Regions from separate parts of the Streptomyces sp. NPDC001970 genome, predicted to be linked through region 3. Evidence: riboswitches for the same ligand, from Rfam matches in the RefSeq annotation. Region 3 holds a riboswitch; each other region holds the start of a gene.
What was found. A riboswitch is a leader RNA that binds a small molecule or an ion and turns the genes downstream of it on or off. The one in region 3 is predicted to bind cyclic di-AMP.

Region 1 (6,187 bases), on a different contig from region 3:
GTCGAGATCGAGGGCACGGTCGTCGCGGACACCCGGGTACCGGTACTTCTCTTCGAGACGGACCTGCCGGTCCGCTACTACTTCGCGCGCGAGGACGTCCGTCTCGACCTGTTCGCCGCGACCGGTACGCACACCCGCTGCCCCTACAAAGGCGTGGCGACCGAGTACTGGTCGTGGGCGGGCGGCGGTGATGTACGGCCCGACATCGCCTGGAGTTATCCCGATCCGCTGCCGGCCGTCCACGCCATCAAGGGCCTGGTCGCCTTCTTCAACGAGTTCGTCGACGTCATCATCGACGGAGAACGCCAGGAACGGCCGGTCACCCTCTTCTCGAAGCCGGCCGCCCCCTCCTCGAAGAAGGGCCAGGACCGGCCTGGAAGCGGAGCGACGTAAGGTCGAGACGTGAACGCTGAAGCCCCCGTCGAGCCCGGCCGTATCGTCCTGCTCACCGCCAGCCACCGCGTCGCGCCCGGACTGCTGTCCTGGCCCGCGTGGCAGACGCTGCACGCCGCCGACCGGGTGCTGTGCGCGGACGGCGGCCATCCGCAGCTGCCGTATCTGAGCGAGGCGGGGGTCGGCGTGGAGATCGCCGCGCCCACCGCCCAGGAGCTCGTCGACGCGTGCGCGGGAGGCCGGACCGTCGTGGTCGTCGCGGCCGGCGAGGGCGACCAGGCCCTCACCGACGGTCTCTCCCGCATGGCGGGCTCCGGCCGGGTCCAGATGCCCGACCTGGAGCTGCTGCCCGGCTCGTACGACCTGCCGGGCGCCCGTCTGCTCGACCTCGTCCAGGTCATGGACCGGATCCGCCGTGAGTGCCCCTGGTCCTCGCAGCAGACCCACAAGGGCCTGGCGAAGTACGGCATCGAGGAGGCGTACGAACTCGTCGAGGCCATCGAGGACGGCGACCGCGACGAGCTGCGCGAGGAGCTCGGCGACGTGCTGCTGCAGGTCGTCTTCCACGCGCGCATCGCGCAGGAGGATGCGGACGAGCCGTTCTCGATCGACGACGTGGCCGGGACGATCGTCGACAAGCTGATCCACCGCCACCCGCACGTCTTCGGCGACGCGGACGCCGAGACCCCCGAGGACGTCAAGGCCCACTGGCTGCGCACGAAGGCCGTCGAGAAGCAGCGGGAGTCCGTGACCGACGGCATCCCGCTCGGCCAGCCCGGTCTCGCCCTGTCCGCGAAGCTGGCGAGCCGCGTCCGGACGGCCGGGCTCGACGTGGAGCTGCCGACCGGCGACGGCGACCGCGGCGACCGCGGCATCGGGTACGAGCTGCTCGCCATGGCCGTACGGGCCGAGGCCGACGGGCACGACCCGGAGGCCGCGCTGCGGGCCGCGGCCCGTGCGTACCGCGACGCGATCCGGGCCGCCGAGGACCGGGCTAACGTCGAGGGGTGAACGACGCCGCCCCCGAACCTCCCGAACTCTTCACCTGGGAGTTCGCCACCGATCCCTACCCCGCCTACGCCTGGCTGCGCGAGCACGCGCCCGTGCACAGGACCCGGCTGCCCAGCGGGGTGGAGGCCTGGCTGGTGACCCGGTACGGCGATGCGCGGCAGGCGCTCGCGGACCAGCGGCTCAGCAAGAATCCCGCGCATCACGACGAGCCGGCGCACGCGAAGGGCAAGACGGGCATCCCGGGCGAGCGCAAGGCGGAGCTGATGACGCATCTGCTGAACATCGACCCGCCCGACCACACCCGGCTCCGCCGGCTGGTGTCGAAGGCGTTCACGCCGCGCCGCGTCGCCGAATTCGCGCCGCGCGTACAGGAGCTGACGGACCGGCTCATCGACACGATCGTCGCGAAACAGCACGGCGCGGCTCAGGGAGAGGCCGACCTCATCCACGAGTTCGCGTTCCCGCTGCCCATCTACGCGATCTGCGACATGCTCGGCGTCCCGCCGGAGGACCAGGACGACTTCCGGGACTGGGCGGGGATGATGATCCGGCACGGCGGCGGGCCGCGCGGCGGGGTCGCACGGTCGGTGAAGAAGATGCGCGGCTATCTGGCCGAGCTGATCCACCGGAAGCGGGAAGCGCCGGGCGACGACCTGATCTCCGGGCTCATCAAGGCCTCCGACCACGGCGAGCACCTCACCGAGAACGAGGCCGCCGCCATGGCCTTCATCCTGCTCTTCGCCGGCTTCGAGACGACCGTCAATCTCATCGGGAACGGTGTGTACGCGCTGCTGCGGCATCCGGAGCAGCGGGCGCGGCTCCAGGCGTCCCTCGCCGCCGGCGACTCCACGCTCCTCGAGACCGGCGTCGAGGAGCTCCTGCGCTTCGACGGCCCCGTGGAGCTGGCCACGTGGCGGTTCGCCACCGAGTCGCTGACCCTGGGCGGGCAGGACATCGGCGTCGGCGACCCGGTCCTCGTCGTCCTCGCGGCGGCGGACCGCGACCCGGACCGGTTCCCCGATCCTGACGTCCTCGATCTTGCGCGCCGGGACAACCAGCACCTCGGGTACGGGCACGGCATCCACTACTGTCTCGGTGCGCCGCTCGCCCGCCTGGAGGGGCAGACCGCGCTGGCGACGCTGCTGACCCGTCTGCCCGACTTGCAACTTGCGGTCGATCCGTCCGAATTGCGGTGGCGTGGGGGGCTCATCATGCGCGGATTGCGCACCTTGCCCGTTCGGTTCACTTCTCAAACGAGCTGACGGCCCATCAACTCTGTGACTTTCACGTGATCTCCGCTGCATCGACTTGTGACTGACGTTCGAATGCGGCTACGTTCACCGTCAACTCGGGACTCCTCGGTCCCCTGGGGGCTCACCGGTCCCCTGCAGTCACACGGAAGGTCACGCGCATGCTCTCCGGGAACGGTCGACACCGCCGCCCCCGCCAGGCTCCCGCCCTCGTCGTCGCCGCAGGAGTGACCGGCTCGGCCATCGCCATCCCGCTGCTGGGCGCGGGCTCCGCCACCGCCGCCGACGCCACCACCTGGGACCGCGTCGCGGACTGCGAGAGCGGTGGCATGTGGAGCGCCGATCTCGGCAACGGCTACTACGGCGGACTGCAGCTCTCCCAGGACACGTGGGAGGAGTTCGGCGGTACGGCGTACGCGCCGCGCGCCGACCTCGCCAGCCGTTCGCAGCAGATCGCGGTCGCCGAGAAGGTGCTCGCCGCCCAGGGCCCGTCGGCATGGGCGAGCTGCGCCGTGATCACCGGCCTCGCGATCGACGGCGGCAAGGCCAAGGTCGACCCCGGGCTGACGCCCGGCGCGAACACCAAGGGCGACTCGACCGGCTCGGCGGACGAGGAGGTGGACCCGCCGTCGTTCGGCGACGGGGCCGACGCCTCGACCCCGCCCTCCGGTCCGGCCTCGCCTGCGCCCAACCAGTCCGGGAAGCCCTCGGGCGGGGCGTCCACCGAGCCGTCCGCCACCCCCGAGTCGACGGCGTCCACCCGGGACGTGACCGAGGGCGCGGACGCCGAGGGCGGCTCCGGCAAGCACCGCGGTTCTGCCGCCGAGGAGGATCAGGCGGGCAATTCGGTCAATGATCGCGAATCCGGTCGACATGCCTCACGGGATGACGCATCGGCACGAGACGGCGCTGCTGCGGCAGATGGGTACACCGTCCGCCCCGGCGACAACCTGTGGGCGATCGCGGACGCGAACGAGGTGCCCGGCGGCTGGCCCGCTCTGTACGAAGCGAACCAGGAGACCGTCGGCTCCGACCCGGACCTCATCCTCCCTGGCCAGAGTCTCGATCTGGGCCTGAAGGAGAAGCAGTTGAAGAAGTAGTTAGGGTACTTATGTCCACTTCTGCGCAAGTGAGACATGAGTCTCTTCCGGTCAACTGGCGTGTTACGTCTGCCAAGTCCGGTCAACCCGCCTCCCACCTGCGAAAACGGACATCTGTCCAGGGCAGGTAAGGGCGTTTTCTCCCCGATGTTCGACTTTGAACATCGGGGAGAAGTGCGTTTACGGTCTGAACCGCTCGCCACCGCGGGCCCCGTCGACCGTCACGCCGAATCCTGCCGTCGGTCGAAGGGAACAGTCGTCGCGTCAAGCGCCGTAGGCAGGAGCGGGGGACCCAAGGTAGGTGCCGCGTCCGCCCCATGAGGGACGGTCACGGCTTGGGGTGAAGCCGCGCGCAATGGTCGCGCGTGGCCGGGCAACTCACTTGGCCCGAACCCGACAGCTCACCTCGTAGGCGTCGGTGAGGGGAAACTTCATGCTGCTTTCCGGCAAGGGCACGCACCGCCGCCCGTCCAAGGCGATCCGCCTCGCAACGCTCGCCGGTGTCACCGGTGCCGCGATAGCCGCGCCGCTCGTCGTGACCGGTACGGCGTCCGCCGCCACCGCCTCCGAGTGGGACGCGGTCGCCCAGTGCGAGTCCGGCGGCAACTGGTCCATCAACACGGGCAACGGCTACTACGGCGGTCTGCAGTTCTCGGCCTCCACCTGGGCCGCGTACGGCGGCACGGCGTACGCGGCCTCCGCCGACCAGGCCTCGAGGTCGCAGCAGATCGCGGTCGCCGAGAAGGTCCTCGCCGGCCAGGGCAAGGGCGCGTGGCCGCACTGCGGCGTGGGCCTGTCCAACGCCGCGTACACCGGTGGCGCCGCGGAGGCCGCCCCGAAGCCCGCCGCGCCCAAGGCCGAGACCCCCGCCCCGGCGCCGAAGCGCGCCGAGGCCCCGACCACGCGCTCCGCTCGCGCGGCCGCCCCGGTCAAGAAGGGCGACGGCGAGTACACGGTCAAGGCCGGCGACACGCTCAGCAGGATCGCCGGGACCGAGAACGTCAAGGGCGGCTGGAAGAAGCTGTTCGACCTGAACAAGGACGTCATCGACGACGCGGACGTCATTCACCCCGGCCAGAAGCTCCACCTGAGCTGACGGCCCGGCTCCGGGACCGATCCCGGCTCCGGGGCTCCCCGACCCGGACTCCCGGGACGCCCGTAGTCCCCTAGGGGCTCCCTTACCCCGGTGGACCCGGCGGACCACCGGACGCACGCACCCCCGTCCCCCAGCCACCCCGGCCCGGCGCACCTTCCCCCCGTACGCTCCCCCGCAGCCCTGCGGGCGCGGGAGGTGCCCCCAGGCCGGGGTTTCTGTCTGTTTCCTTCCCTTTTTCGTCCCACGGGGCGGGCACCGACCGGCCGATGCCCCCGGGCCGGATAGGCTCATGTCGCAAGGCCGAAGCGACCCTGCACCGCTTGCGTCACATTCAGCGTCACATCCCAGAAGGAGATGCTCGTGCCGTCCATCGACGTCGTCGTAGCCCGGGAAATCCTGGACTCCCGAGGCAACCCCACGGTCGAGGTCGAGGTCGGCCTCGACGACGGCAGCACCGGCCGTGCTGCTGTGCCCTCCGGCGCCTCCACCGGTGCGTTCGAGGCCATTGAGCTCCGTGACGGAGACCCGAACCGCTACCAGGGCAAGGGCGTGGAGAAGGCCGTCCTCGCCGTCATCGAGCAGATCGGCCCCGAGCTCGTCGGGTACGACGCCACCGAGCAGCGCCTGATCGACCAGGCGATGTTCGACCTGGACGCCACCGACAACAAGGCGTCCCTCGGTGCCAACGCCATCCTCGGCGTCTCGCTGGCCGTCGCCCACGCCGCCTCCGAGGCCTCGGACCTCCCCCTCTTCCGCTACCTGGGCGGCCCGAACGCGCACCTCCTGCCGGTGCCGATGATGAACATCCTGAACGGCGGCTCGCACGCCGACTCCAACGTGGACATCCAGGAGTTCATGATCGCCCCGATCGGCGCGGAGTCCTTCTCCGAGGCGCTGCGCTGGGGCACCGAGGTCTACCACACCCTCAAGAAGGTCCTGAAGGAGCGCGGTCTCTCCACCGGTCTCGGTGACGAGGGCGGCTTCGCCCCGAACCTGAACTCGAACCGCGAGGCCCTCGACCTCATCCTCGAGGCCGTCAAGCAGGCCGGTTACGCGCCCGGCAAGGACATCGCCCTCGCGCTCGACGTCGCCGCCTCCGAGTTCTACAAGGACGGCAAGTACCTCTTCGAGGGCAAGGAGCGCTCCGCCGCCGAGATGACCGAGTACTACGAGGAGCTCGTCGCCGCGTACCCGCTCGTGTCGATCGAGGACCCGCTGTTCGAGGACGACTGGGCCGGCTGGAAGGTCATCACCGACAAGCTCGGCGCCAAGGTGCAGCTGGTCGGCGACGACCTGTTCGTCACCAACCCGGAGCGCCTCGCCCGTGGCATCGAGGA
Region 2 (6,187 bases), on a different contig from region 3:
CGGTCTATCTCGACGCGCTGGAACGGCAGGCGACAGCCGTCCGTGACGCGCTCGGAGACTCGGACCCGGTGCGGTTCGCCACCGCTGCCCTCGGCGGTGGGACACCCACCTTCCTCACGGCCGGCGAGCTGGAGCGGTTGTGCGACATCGCGGAAAAGCGGATGGGCGCCGATCTGCGTGCGGTGCCGCTGTCGGTGGAGACCTCCCCGGCGACGGCGACCGCCGACCGGCTCTCCGTGCTCGCCGAGCGTGGCACGACCCGGCTGAGCATCGGTGTGCAGAGCTTCGTCGACGAGGAGGCGAAGGCTGCCGTGCGCCCGCAGCGCCGCGCCGACGTGGAGGCCGCGCTGGGCCGGATCCGGGAGGCCCGGGTCCCTGTCCTCAACATCGACCTGATCTACGGCATCGACGGCCAGACCGAGGCGACCTGGCGCGGGTCGCTCGATGCCGCGCTCGCCTGGCGGCCCGAGGAGCTGTATCTCTATCCGCTCTACGTCCGCCCGCTGACCGGTCTCGGCCGCCTCGCCGGCCCGGACGCGGACACCGCGTGGGACGACCAGCGGCTGCGCCTGTACCGCCAGGGGCGCGATCACCTCCTGGCCCACGGCTACGAGCAGGTGTCGATGCGGATGTTCCGGCGCGCGGACGTGCCGCAGCAGGGGGCAGACGACTACGCCTGCCAGACCGACGGCATGATCGGCCTCGGCTGCGGGGCCCGGTCGTACACCTCAGGACTGCACTACTCCTTCGACTACGCCGTCGACATGCGCGAGATACGGGCGATCATCGACGACTACACCCGGACCGAGGACTTCTCGCGCGCCGAGGTCGGCCGGCGGATGGACGACGACGAGACGCGCCGCCGCCATCTGCTCCAGTCACTGCTCCAGGCGCGGGGGATGAGGGCCGCGGAGTACCGGGAGCGGTTCGGCAGCGCCCCGGCCGACGACTTCCGCGCCGAGCTCGCCGCGTTCGCCGACCGCGGCTGGCTGGAGGAGAGCGACGGCCTGCTGCGGCTGACACCGGAAGGGCTTGCGTACTCGGACGCGCTCGGCCCGGAGCTGTTCTCACCCGCCGTACGCGCCGCGATGGTCGCGTACGAGCTCAAGTGACGAAGGGGTGAGAATCAGGTGGATCTGACGATCCTGTACCGGGGGCCGCTCGCCTCCTGCGACTACGACTGCCCCTACTGCCCGTTCGCCAAGCGCCGAGACAGCCGGGAGCAGTTGCGCGCGGACCGGCTGGCGCTGGAGCGCTTCGCGGACTGGGCGGCGGAGCGGACGGACGACCGTCTGTCGGTGCTGTTCACCCCGTGGGGCGAGGGTCTGGTCCGCTCCTGGTACCGGCGCACCCTGGCCGGGCTGTCCCGGCTGCCGCACATCCGCAGAGTCGCCATCCAGACCAATCTGAGCTGCCGCACCGACTGGCTCGCGGACGCCGACACGGGCACGCTGGCGCTGTGGTGCACGTACCACCCGGGCCAGACGCCGTACGACCGCTTCCTCGGCAAATGTCGTGAACTGACCGACCGGGGCGTCCGGTTCAGCGTCGGGATCGTCGGCTTCGAGGAGCATCTGGAGCAGGCGCGCCGGCTCCGGGCCGATCTTCCCCCGCATGTGTATCTGTGGGTCAACGCGGCCGAGGGGCGCACGTACACCGACCAGGAGGCCGACCGCTGGACGGCCCTCGACCCCCTCTTCCCGTACAGCCGCCATCCGCACCGCTCGGCCGGGCTGCCGTGCCGCACGGGCGAGTCGGTGATCTCGGTGGACGGGGACGGGACGGTGCGGCGCTGCCACTTCGTCCGTTCCGAGCTCGGCAATCTCTACGACGGCTCGTACCGGGCGGCACTTCGGCCCCGGCCGTGTCCGCTCGCCGTGTGCGACTGCCACATCGGATACGTCCATCTGGAGTCGCTGCCGCTGTACGACCTGTTCGCGGGCGGGGTCCTGGAGCGGATCCCCGCCGCCGCGAACGGGAGGGTTCACAGCGGAAGCAGATCAGGACGCTTCGGCTCCACGTGATCACCGGAGGACTCGCCCCGCAGCCGCCTGCCGATCCACGGGGCGAGGTACTCGCGCGCCCAGTGGATGTCGTCGCGCCGGACCTCGAGCGTGCCGCGCGGCGGCAGCGGGGGCCATGGCTGGTCCGGGTCGACGGGGACGTGGAAGCCGAGGACCTGGGCGGCGCGGAGCGCCACGCGCGTGTGTCCCTCGGGGGACAGATGCAGCCGGTCGTCGTCCCAGGCGCGCCTGTCCTGGACGGACTTGAGCGACCAGAGGTCGAGGACCGGGCAGTCGTAGCGGTCGGCGATGGCGCGGACGTGCGCGGTGTACGTGGCGATCTTGCCGCGCAGGTGGCGCAGCACGGGCACACCGCGGGTGTCGAAGCCGGTGGTCACCATGACGGTGCCGACGGCCGAGGTGAGGGCGGCGACGGCTCGTTCGAAGCGCTCGGCGACGTCGTCGGGGTCGGTGCCGGGCCGGATGATGTCGTTGCCGCCCGCGCAGAACGTCACCAGGTCGGGGGCGAGTTCCCTTGCGCGCGGGACCTGTTCCGCCACGATCTGGTCGAGAAGGCGGCCGCGCACGGCGAGGTTGGCGTAGCGGAAGGTGTGCTCCGGTGCGCGGTCGTCGAGCAGGACCGCCAGGCGATCCGCCCATCCCACGAACCGACCCTCGGGTCCGGGGTCCCCGACGCCCTCGGTGAAGCTGTCACCGATCGCCGCGTACGACCCGAATGCCCTGTTTTCCCTTGATCTCGAATCGTCTGCCACGTCGAGACATCATTCACGGCGCTAAGTGACCTACGCCACCGTAGGGAGGGGTTGACGGGGCGTGAGATAGACCACCTGGTCAGTTTTCCGCTCAGCGGGAATATGGCGGCACACACACGCCCGCCGCCCTCCGGGTCAGGTCGGAGGGCGGCGGACGCTGCTGACGTTACGTCAGGTTCAGATCGAGACGCCGTACTGGCGGAGGTAGGCGAGCGGGTCCATGTCCGAGCCGTAGTTCGGGGTGGTGCGGATCTCGAAGTGCAGGTGCGGACCGGTGGAGTTGCCGGTGGAGCCGGAGAGGCCGATCTGCTGCCCGCCGGTGACGCTCTCGCCGGACGAGATGGAGAGCTGGGAGAGGTGAGCGTACTGCGAGTACGTGCCGTCGTCGTGCCGGATGACGACCTGGTTGCCGTACGCGCCGGCCCAGCCGGCCGAGACGACGGTGCCGGGGCCGACCGACTTGACGGAGGTGCCGGTGGGGGCCGCGAAGTCGACACCGGTGTGGTAACCGCTGGACCACATGGCGCCGGCGGTGCGGTAGGCGGTGGTCATGCTCGCGTCGACCGGGGCGAAGTAGCCGGAGAAGTTGCTCTGCGCGGCGGGGGCAGGGGCGGCGGCAGCGGCACCGGCGGGGGCCTGGGCGGCACCGGATCCGGACTCGGCGCGCACCTGCGTGCGTTCGGCCTTCGCCGGAGCCTCGGCCCGCGCGTCGGCCTTGGCGGGCGCCTCGGCCTTGGCGGGCGCCTCGGCCTTCGACGCCTTCGCCTTCGTCTTCTCCTTGGCGGGGGCCTCGGCCGGAGCCTTCGCCTGGGCCTTGGCGCCGAGCGTGAGCTTGAGACCCGGGTGGATGAGCGACGGGTTCTCGCCGACGGCTTCGCGGTTGTCCGCGTACAGCTTCTTCCAGCCGCCCCGGACGTCCTGCTCCACGGCGATCTTCGACAGGTAGTCACCGGACACGACCGTGTAGGTCTTGGCCGCCTTCCCCGTCCGGTCCGCCTGGGGGGCGGCGGCCTTCTGGGCGACGGTGGCGACGCGCTCGGGGGTGACGGTGGGCGCGGACGTGTCCGCGGCGTGCGCACCCGCGGCGCCGATCAGGGGGAGTGCGATGGCGGCACCACCCGTGCCCGCGGCGACGAATCCGCGCGAGATGGGGTTGGTCCTCGGACGACGATGCTTGCCCTTGGGCATGGCGAATTCCTCTCCGGCGCCTACGAGGTGAGCTGTCGGGTGCGGGCTGGAGACGCCCGGCCGCGAGGTGTGCGGCTTGACCCCTAGCCGTCCGGAACTCCGGTCGGCGTTCTACCTGGGTCCCCCGCTCCTGCCACGCGTGGGGGTGGGTGCGTATTCCGGTCGGCGGCAGGATTAGGCGGTCCGACCGGATTGCGGCGAACTTAAGGGAGCCGGTCGACGGGAACAAGCCACCTCATTAACCCGGCATTCACCCAGGTAGCGACAACAGGGAATTCCCGGTCACCCTCCGTCGATTACGGATCTGTGATTGCCTTGCGGACAAAGGCAATTGATTGCGGGACACGACAACAGAACGTCACGAATATGATCCCGCTCACGCAACGGAGCCCATCCCCCTTGTAACCGGGGCGTGTTCCACTAAAGGCCTCAATACGGACAGAAGCCCCAATAGGCATGAATCCCACTAGATGTGCCCGTAAGGGCGGAAGGGTCAGATCCGGCCGGACCTGCGCCTCAGCCGGAGCACCACCGCGTCGCGATCACCGCGCAGCCCCGTGTCCATTCCGTGATGCAGCAGCACCGCACCCCGGTGGACGGTCTCCGTGTCCAGACACTCGTACGCCGCCGCCGGGTCGAGCCCGCACAGCCTGAGCGCGGGCGGCCGCTCCCCGTGGCGCTGCGCCTCGAGCCAGGCCAGGACGATGACCTCGTCGCCGCGCACGTACTGCACAGCGCTCAGCCCGCCCTCCGGCGGGCGCAGCCGGTGGAGCTCGCCGTGCTGCACGACCGGCCTGATCTTCTTATAGAGGTCCACCCAGCCGCGGGCCTCGGTCAGCTCGTCCTCACTCCACCGCGCGAGGTCGCCGCCGATGCCCAGCACCCCGGCCATCGCGCTGACGAAACGGAACCGCAGGGAGCTGATCCTGCCGTTGAGCTGCACATTCGGGCTGTCCGTCACCCAGGCGGCCATGACCCGGGCCGGATGCAGCTGCGAGAAGCCGTGCTGGATGGCCAGCCGGTCCAGCGGATCGGTGTTGTCGGAGGTCCAGACCTGATCGGTACGGGAGAGTATCCCCAGGTCGATCCGGCCACCGCCGCCCGAGCAGGACTCGAAGGCGACGGCCGGGTGCGCCGCCCGCAGCCGGTCCAGCAGGGAGTAGAGCGCCTCGACGTGCTCGACCCAGAGCCTCTGGGGGTACGGCTCCCCCGGCCAGCCGGCATCCGTGAAGCAGCGGTTGAAGTCCCACTTCACGTAGTCGATGGGGGCCGAGGCCAGCAGCCCGTCCAGCTGTTCCCAGAGGTGGTCCTGGACGTCCTGGCGGGCGAGGTTCAGCACCAGCTGGTTGCGGAATTCGGTCCGGGCCCGGCCCGGACGGTGCTGGATCCACTCGGGGTGGGCGCGGTGGAGATCGCTGTCGGCGTTGACCATCTCCGGCTCGACCCAGATCCCGAACTGCATGCCCAGCGCGTGCACTTCGTCGGCGAGCGGCTTCAGCCCCTGCGGGAAGCGGTCCGGATTCGGCGTCCAGTCGCCGAGCCCGGCCCGGTCGCTGGTGCGCCGCCCGAACCAGGCGTCGTCCACGACGAAGAGCTCGACCCCGATCCCGGCCGCCCGGCGCGCCAGGGCCCGCTGCTGCTCCTCCGAGATGTCGAAGCCGGTGGCCTCCCAGGAGTTGTAGAGGACCGGCCGGGAAGCCCGCGCGTCCGGAATGACATGGGCGAGCTGCCAGGAATGCCAGGCGCGGCTTGCCGCGCCGAAGCCACCATCCGTCCAAAGTCCGGCAAATACGGGCGAAATATATGATTCGCCCGGCGCGAGGAGCAGCAGCCCGGAGTCGTCGTATCCGGCTCCGCCGTTGATCTGCACCCGGCCGTCGGGCAGGTGCTGGACGGCGATCCGCCATGATCCCGACCAGCCGAGCGCACAGCCGTACACCTCGCCCGTCTCCTCCGTGGCCTCACCGTCGTCGACGGCGACCCAGGGCAGGTGCTGGTGCCCGGTGTGCCCGCGACGCGACCCGAGCACCTTCTCGCCGTACGTGAGCTCCGACCGCACGAGAAGGGACTCGGCCGCCCAGCGGCCGTGCAGCTGCGAGAGCCGGCGCCGGTCGCGACCCGGCAGTGTCCACACGGCGGCGTCGGCGCGCAGCAGCTCCAGCGCCGCTCCCTGGCCGGCATGGGCCACCGTGACCCAGCGCTCGATCACGTCGGAGTCGTCCC
Region 3 (6,187 bases):
CGCCGCAGGAGCACGCCACCCGCCGTACAATCGGGTCATTGTGTCTGAGTTCGAGAACGTCACCACCAAGGGTCCCCGCACGAAGGGCGAGCCGCGGTTCCCGGGCGGGCCCGCCGCCGATCCGGCCGGGTCGCACCACGAGCGCCGGATCCGCAGCTTCCAGCCGCGCCGGAGCCGGGTGACCGCCGGCCAGGGCGAGGCGCTGCTGCGGCTGTGGCCCACGTGGGGGCTCGACATCGACGGGCTGCGGACCCTCGATCTCGCCGAGATGTTCGACGGGCTGCCGGTCGTCCTGGAGATCGGCTTCGGGATGGGCGAGGCGACCGCCCAGATGGCCGCCGCCGACCCCGGGACCGGCATCCTCGCCGTCGACGTGCACACGCCGGGCCAGGGCAATCTCCTCGGGCTCGTCGACAGTGCGGGCCTCACCAACGTCCGTGTGGCCAACGGTGACGCGATCATCCTGCTCCGCGAGATGCTCACCCCGGACGCGCTCGACGGGCTCCGCGTGTACTTCCCGGACCCGTGGCCGAAGAAGCGCCACCACAAGCGCCGGCTGATCCAGCCCGAGTTCCTCACGCTCGCCGCGAGCCGGATGAAGCCGGGCGCGGTACTGCACTGCGCGACCGACTGGGAGCCGTACGCCGAGCAGATGCTCGAGGTCCTCTCCGCACACCCCGGCTTCGAGAACACCCAGGCGGACGGCGGCTACGCGCCCCGCCCCGCCTTCCGGCCACTGACCCGGTTCGAGGGGCAGGGCCTGAACAAGGGGCATGTGGTGCACGACCTGCTGTTCCGCCGCAGGTAGCACCCCGGGCGCCGCCCGACCCGCCGCGTAAGTCCGTCGCGCAACCCCGTCGCGCACTGTCCGTGCCCCTGGTTAGGGTCGTCGCGTGTCCGACTGGTCCCCGCAGCCGCAACCGGCCGCGTCGCACCCCGCCGTCCCGGCGTGCGACGAACAGCCCCTGTTCGACGCCGTGCCGGCGCGTGCGCAGTGGCGCTACCGGCCGAGCCGCGCCCTCTGGCGCAGCAAGGCCCTGCGGGTCGGGGCCCTGGTCACCCTGCTCGGCCTCTCCGGCCTGGTCATCCTCGCGCTCGTGCGCGAGCAGACCGGCACCGAGGGCTTTGTGGTGGGCCTCGGCCTCGCCGTGCTGCCGGTCCCGCTGCTGATGGCGGCGTTCCGCTGGCTGGACCGCGTCGAGCCGGGCCCGTGGCGCAACCTCATCTTCGCCTTCGCCTGGGGGGCCTGCGCCGCCGCGCTCGTGGCGATCATCGCGAACTCGTTCGCGACCCAGTGGATAGCGACCGCGACGGCCGATCCGACATCAGCGGACACGATCGGCGCGACCGTCGTCGCCCCGATCGTGGAGGAGAGCGCGAAGGCGGCCGCCGTCCTGCTCATCTTCCTCTTCCGGCGCCGGGACTTCACGGGGATCGTCGACGGTGTCGTCGTGGCCGGATTCACGGCGACCGGCTTCGCCTTCACCGAGAACATCCTCTATCTCGGCAATGCGTTCGGCGAGGACCAGGAGTTCGGCCACTCGGGCTTCGCGTCCGTCACCGCGGCGACCTTCTTCGTACGGATCGTGATGTCGCCGTTCGCCCATCCGCTCTTCACGGTGCTGACCGGCATCGGCTTCGGCGTCGCGGCGATCACGGCACGGCGGCGGAGGTTCCGCAGGACCGCGCTGCCGCTGCTCGGCCTCGCGCTGGCGATGGGCATGCATGCGCTGTGGAACGGCTCGGGGGTGTTCGGCCCGTGGGGCTTCTACGCGGTGTACGCGGCGTTCATGGTCCCGGCCTTCGGGCTGCTGACCTGGCTGGCGGTCTGGACCCGGCAGCGTGAGCTCCGCACGGTCGCGGCCCAGCTCCCCGCGTACGCCGCGGCGGGCTGGCTCTCCCCCGCCGAGCCGCTCGCCCTGTCCTCCATGCGGGCGCGCACGATGGCCCGCGACATGGCGGGCCGCACCCACGGCCCCGCGGCCGCCCGCGCCGTGTCCGAGTACGAGGCCTTCGCGACCTCCCTCGCCTTCCTGCGCCACCGCGCCCACCGCGGCACGGCGGGCCCGGACTTCGTCGCCCGCGAGCAGGAACTGCTCCACCACCTCTGGCAGCGCAAGCACGTCGCGTCCCCGGCGCTGACGTACGCGGCCCAGGCGTCGGGCAGCGTCTTGCTTCCGGCTCCGGCTCCGGCTCCGGCTCCGGCACCGTACCGGGACTACGGGGGCTACAACCCGTACCGGGGATAGGCCGACAGCCCTGACGTCGGGGGGGGTGCCGCCAGGGCTGCCGGGGTCGTACGAGCGCGAGGAAACGCCCGGAACAGGACGCCCGGAATCGGGCGAAGCATGTGAGCGTGAAAAGTGACGTGCAGGGTGACCGTGGACGCGAACGCCGGACGCCGGACGCCGGACGCCGGACGCCGAGAGTGGTACGACGCATCGGGGCATCGGCGCTTCGACGCATCACGAACCGTCGAAGCGCCGAACCGCCGAAGCGGTGAATCAGATGCTCTGGCCCTTGTCGCGCAGCCACGCCGCCGGGTCGATCCCGGTGCCGCCCGCGGTGTGCACCTCGAGGTGCAGATGCGGTCCGGTGACATTGCCGGTGGCGCCGACTCGGCCGATCGTCTCGCCGGTGGTGACCGTCTGTCCGGCGGACACGGTCATCGAGGACAGATGCGCGTACCAGATCTCGGTGCCGTCCTCGAGCTCCAGCACCACGCGGTAGCCGTAGGACCCGGACCAGCCCGCCGACTTGACGGTGCCTCCGTGCACGGCCTTCGCCGGCGTACCCGTGGGCGCCGCGAAGTCGAGGCCGGTGTGGTAGCCGGAGGACCACATGGAGCCGGCCTGGCCGAAGGTCGAGGTGATCGTGTAAGAGGACGTCGGCAGGGAGTAGCTCGCGGCGAGCTTGGCGAGCCGCTCGGCCTCCGCCTTGCGCGCAGCCTCCTCCTCGGCCAGCCGCTTCGCCTCCGCGGCCTCGGCCTCGGCCTCGGTCTGCTGGGCCTTCGCCTCGGCGGCCGCCTTCTCGGCGGCGGCCTTCTCCGCGGCAGCCTTCGCCTCGGCGTCGGCCTCGGCCTGCTGCTGCTCGGCCTGCTGGAGGATGCGGGCGCGCAGTGCCTCGCCCGCGCCGGCCACGTTCTCCCCGCCGTCCGTGGCGGACGACGTGTCGGCGACGGAGAGCGCCGTGAGCGGCGCCGCGTTCCCGTTGCCGTCCTGCTCGTCGGACTCGTCCGACATCAGGGAGCCCACGCCCGGCAGCGACTTGGCGTCCGGGAGGTTGTCCGTGATGGTGTCGGGCAGGGATATGGAGACGGCGGGCTTGTCCTGCGCGGTGGCCATGCCGCCGGCGCCGACCGCGGCGATGACGCCGACTCCGAGGACGGTGGAGCTCCGGGCGAGTCCGTTGCGCTGCTTGACGACGCGGTGCCTGCCTCGGACCGGGCGGACGGACTCCTCGGTCGGGTTCCACTCCTCCGCGCCGGCGGTGGGGACCCACTCGCCGGCAGGGAACCATTCGGTGGTGGGAGGCTCTTGGAGGGCAGGCTCGTTGGACGCCACGGAGGCGTGCTCCTTTCCTTCCTTCTCGCCTACCGGGTTAGCTGACGGGTTCGGAGCAGGAAGGTCTCCTACGAGCACCATAAAGTGCCCGATTCACCCCAATTGGTGGTTCCCCGGTTCCCTTGCGGAATTCGGCGCGTGCGCACGGTGCCGTCTCTTGCGACGGCTGGGACGACCGCGCTGCGTTATCGAACGTTAATAGACACCGGGGCCGTATTCCAAGCCGTTCCCACTGATCGTTAACGACTTTGCCCTGGACTTTCCGTGCGCAAGAGGGGGGAATCGGGCGAGTTGACTCCACCTCACCTACCCCACAATTTCTGACGGTGCATCAAATGTTATGCGGAGGGCTCCCTTTCGATTACGTTCCGTCGCGATCGGAGGAACCGTGGGCGATTCAGGGAACCACCGGCATCGTGCGGCGCCGCTCCGGCTGCCGCTCCCCCGGCCGGCTGACCGCCAGCAGCGCCATGTCGTCCGCCGACCCGCCGTTCGTGTGCCGCTGCACGTCGGCGACCACCGCGTCCAGCAGTTCCTCGGGGCCGGGGAAGATCCGGCCGCTCAGCCGCTCGCGCGGATCGTAGAAGGTGCCGTGCGCGTCACGCGCCTCGGACAACCCGTCCGTGTAGAGCAGCAGCGTGGCCCCGGCCGGAAACACCGCCTCGTCCACCCGGTCCGGCCAGGTCCCGAGATCGCCCATGCCGAGCGGTAGCGCCGGCTCGCTCGGCTCCAGTACGTCCAGCACGCCGTCCTCGTGCAGCACGAGCGGCGGCGGATGGCCCCGGTTGACCACCCGCACCCGCCCGTCGCCGCGCGGGATCTCGGCGAGCAGGGCCGTGGTGAACCCCTCGAACACGTCGGGCTCCGAGCGCCGCGTGCCACCTCTCTTCAGCGCCCGCTCCAGCCGCTGCGCGACCCCCTCCAGGGAGGGCTCCTGCTCGGCCGCCTCCCGGAACGCCCCCAGCGCGATGGCTACCGCCCCGACCGCGTTCAGCCCCTTCCCCCGTACATCCCCGACCACCAGCCGCACCCCGTACGGAGTGTCCTGCGCGGCGAAAAGGTCCCCGCCGATGAACGCGTCCGCACGCGCCGCCTCGTACCGCGCGGCGATCTGCAGCCCGCCGATCCGCTCGGCGGGCGAGGGCAGCACCGCCCGCTGGGCGGCCTCCGCGATCTCGCGCGCGGAGGCCAGGCGCTCGCTGCCCTGGTGTACGACCCGGTTGAGGTAGAGAGCCAGCACGGCGACGGTGAACACGGTCAGCAGCTCGGTCACCGACGGGATCTGGCCGAGCGTGCCGTTGTACGACCGCAGCCCCAGCACGGCCGCGACAGCACCGATGCCGACCAGCAGGGTGTACAGCGGGGTGAAGAAGGGGGCGGCCACCAGCGGCGACGCGGCGAAGAGGGGCGATGCGGTGTACGTCGCGGGGGTGGCCAGATCGTAGAAGATCCCGCCGACGATCAGCACCACGGGCAGCACCCGGACGATCCGGCGGCCGCCGTCCCGGCGCGGCGCGGCGCCGTCATCGCCGATGCCGTCGTCGCTGTCGCCTGTTCGCTGCCCCACCAATGGTCTCCTGCCCGGTCCGCCCACGGGGCGGACCTACCGTGCCCCACCCAGGCTGGCCGGAGCCGCGCCGCGCAGCGAATCGCCGTCGGCCAACCGGGCTAGCTCCCGGGTCTGCGTCCGGGGTCCCACGTCCACCGGGCGGACGGCCCGGGCCGCCGGCCACCAGGGGGCCCTCCTGGTGACCTCAGGAACAACGGGTCTCGGTCGGGCGCGGCCGTCGTCCGCCGTCACCCGTCGCGGCCTGTCGCGGGCCTTCGCGGCCTTCGTGGGCCTGCGTGGGACTGCGTGGGACTGCGCGGCAGTCCGCGCCGGCCGTTGCTAGTCGTCGCTGAGGTTGTGCTCCGCGTACACCTTCATCGCGTCGCGAACGAACGCCGCCGCGCCCTCGCCGTACCGGTCGTAGTTCGCCGCGAAGCGCGGGTCGGCGACGTACATCTCGCCGAGCCCGATGACGTACGACTTCGTCGGCGCGACCGTCACCGACAGCCACTCGAAATGCCGCTGCGCGATCGCCTGCACCTCGTCGCTGTCCGCTGCGAGCCCGTCCTTGAGCGCCTGGCCGAAGTCACGGGCGATCCCGGCCTGCCGGTCCTGGAAGGCCTGCTTCTCCTGGGCGCTGAGCGAACGCCACCAGCGGTCGCCCTTCTCGTATGCGTCTCGGCCCCAGCGCTCGGTGACCTCCTCCTCGTACTGGGTGTGATCGAAGCCGTCGAAGACTTCTTCCGCCATGAGTTCCTCTCCTCTCTCCGTGCGGTCGAGAGTGGTCCGCACCGAGGCGATCTGCCGCCCGATGCGCTCCCGCTCCTGCTCCAGCAGCCTCAGATGGGTGCGCAGGGCGGCGGCCGTGTCCCGCTGTCCTTCCAGGACCTGCGCGATCGCCGGCAGCCCGAGCCCCAGCTCGCGGAGCAGCAGAATGCGCTGCAGCCGGATCAGGGCGTCCTGGTCGTAGTAGCGGTAGCCGTTGCTGCCGATCCGGCTCGGCACGAGCAGCCCCAGCTCCCCGTAGTGCCTGAGCGTGCGGCTCGTCGTACCGGCTTTCCTGGCGATTTCCTGG

Region 1: it holds a riboswitch for cyclic di-AMP, as region 3 does, so the genes downstream of both, ACWCP0_RS12915 (transglycosylase family protein) here and ACWCP0_RS24770 (M23 family metallopeptidase) in region 3, are expected to answer to the same signal.
Region 2: it holds a riboswitch for cyclic di-AMP, as region 3 does, so the genes downstream of both, ACWCP0_RS22445 (M23 family metallopeptidase) here and ACWCP0_RS24770 (M23 family metallopeptidase) in region 3, are expected to answer to the same signal.

What each region holds. Positions count from the first base shown of each region.
Region 1 is NZ_JBSFDW010000008.1:113,897-120,083, reverse strand. It holds gene ACWCP0_RS12935 (DUF427 domain-containing protein) at 1-393, shown strand, start outside; gene ACWCP0_RS12930 (nucleoside triphosphate pyrophosphohydrolase) at 403-1,404, shown strand; gene ACWCP0_RS12925 (cytochrome P450 family protein) at 1,401-2,666, shown strand; gene ACWCP0_RS12920 (LysM peptidoglycan-binding domain-containing protein) at 2,816-3,754, shown strand; cyclic di-AMP (ydaO/yuaA leader) riboswitch at 4,014-4,184, shown strand; gene ACWCP0_RS12915 (transglycosylase family protein) at 4,188-4,850, shown strand; gene eno (phosphopyruvate hydratase) at 5,205-6,187, shown strand, end outside.
Region 2 is NZ_JBSFDW010000018.1:152,800-158,986, reverse strand. It holds gene ACWCP0_RS22460 (STM4012 family radical SAM protein) at 1-1,112, shown strand, start outside; gene ACWCP0_RS22455 (STM4011 family radical SAM protein) at 1,131-2,024, shown strand; gene ACWCP0_RS22450 (SGNH/GDSL hydrolase family protein) at 1,985-2,776, opposite strand; gene ACWCP0_RS22445 (M23 family metallopeptidase) at 2,954-3,964, opposite strand; cyclic di-AMP (ydaO/yuaA leader) riboswitch at 3,969-4,126, opposite strand; gene ACWCP0_RS22440 (alpha-galactosidase) at 4,458-6,187, opposite strand, start outside.
Region 3 is NZ_JBSFDW010000022.1:16,205-22,391, forward strand. It holds gene trmB (tRNA (guanosine(46)-N7)-methyltransferase TrmB) at 38-808, shown strand; gene ACWCP0_RS24765 (PrsW family intramembrane metalloprotease) at 894-2,249, shown strand; gene ACWCP0_RS24770 (M23 family metallopeptidase) at 2,505-3,563, opposite strand; cyclic di-AMP (ydaO/yuaA leader) riboswitch at 3,575-3,710, opposite strand; gene ACWCP0_RS24775 (PP2C family protein-serine/threonine phosphatase) at 3,961-5,130, opposite strand; gene ACWCP0_RS24780 (MerR family transcriptional regulator) at 5,452-6,187, opposite strand, start outside.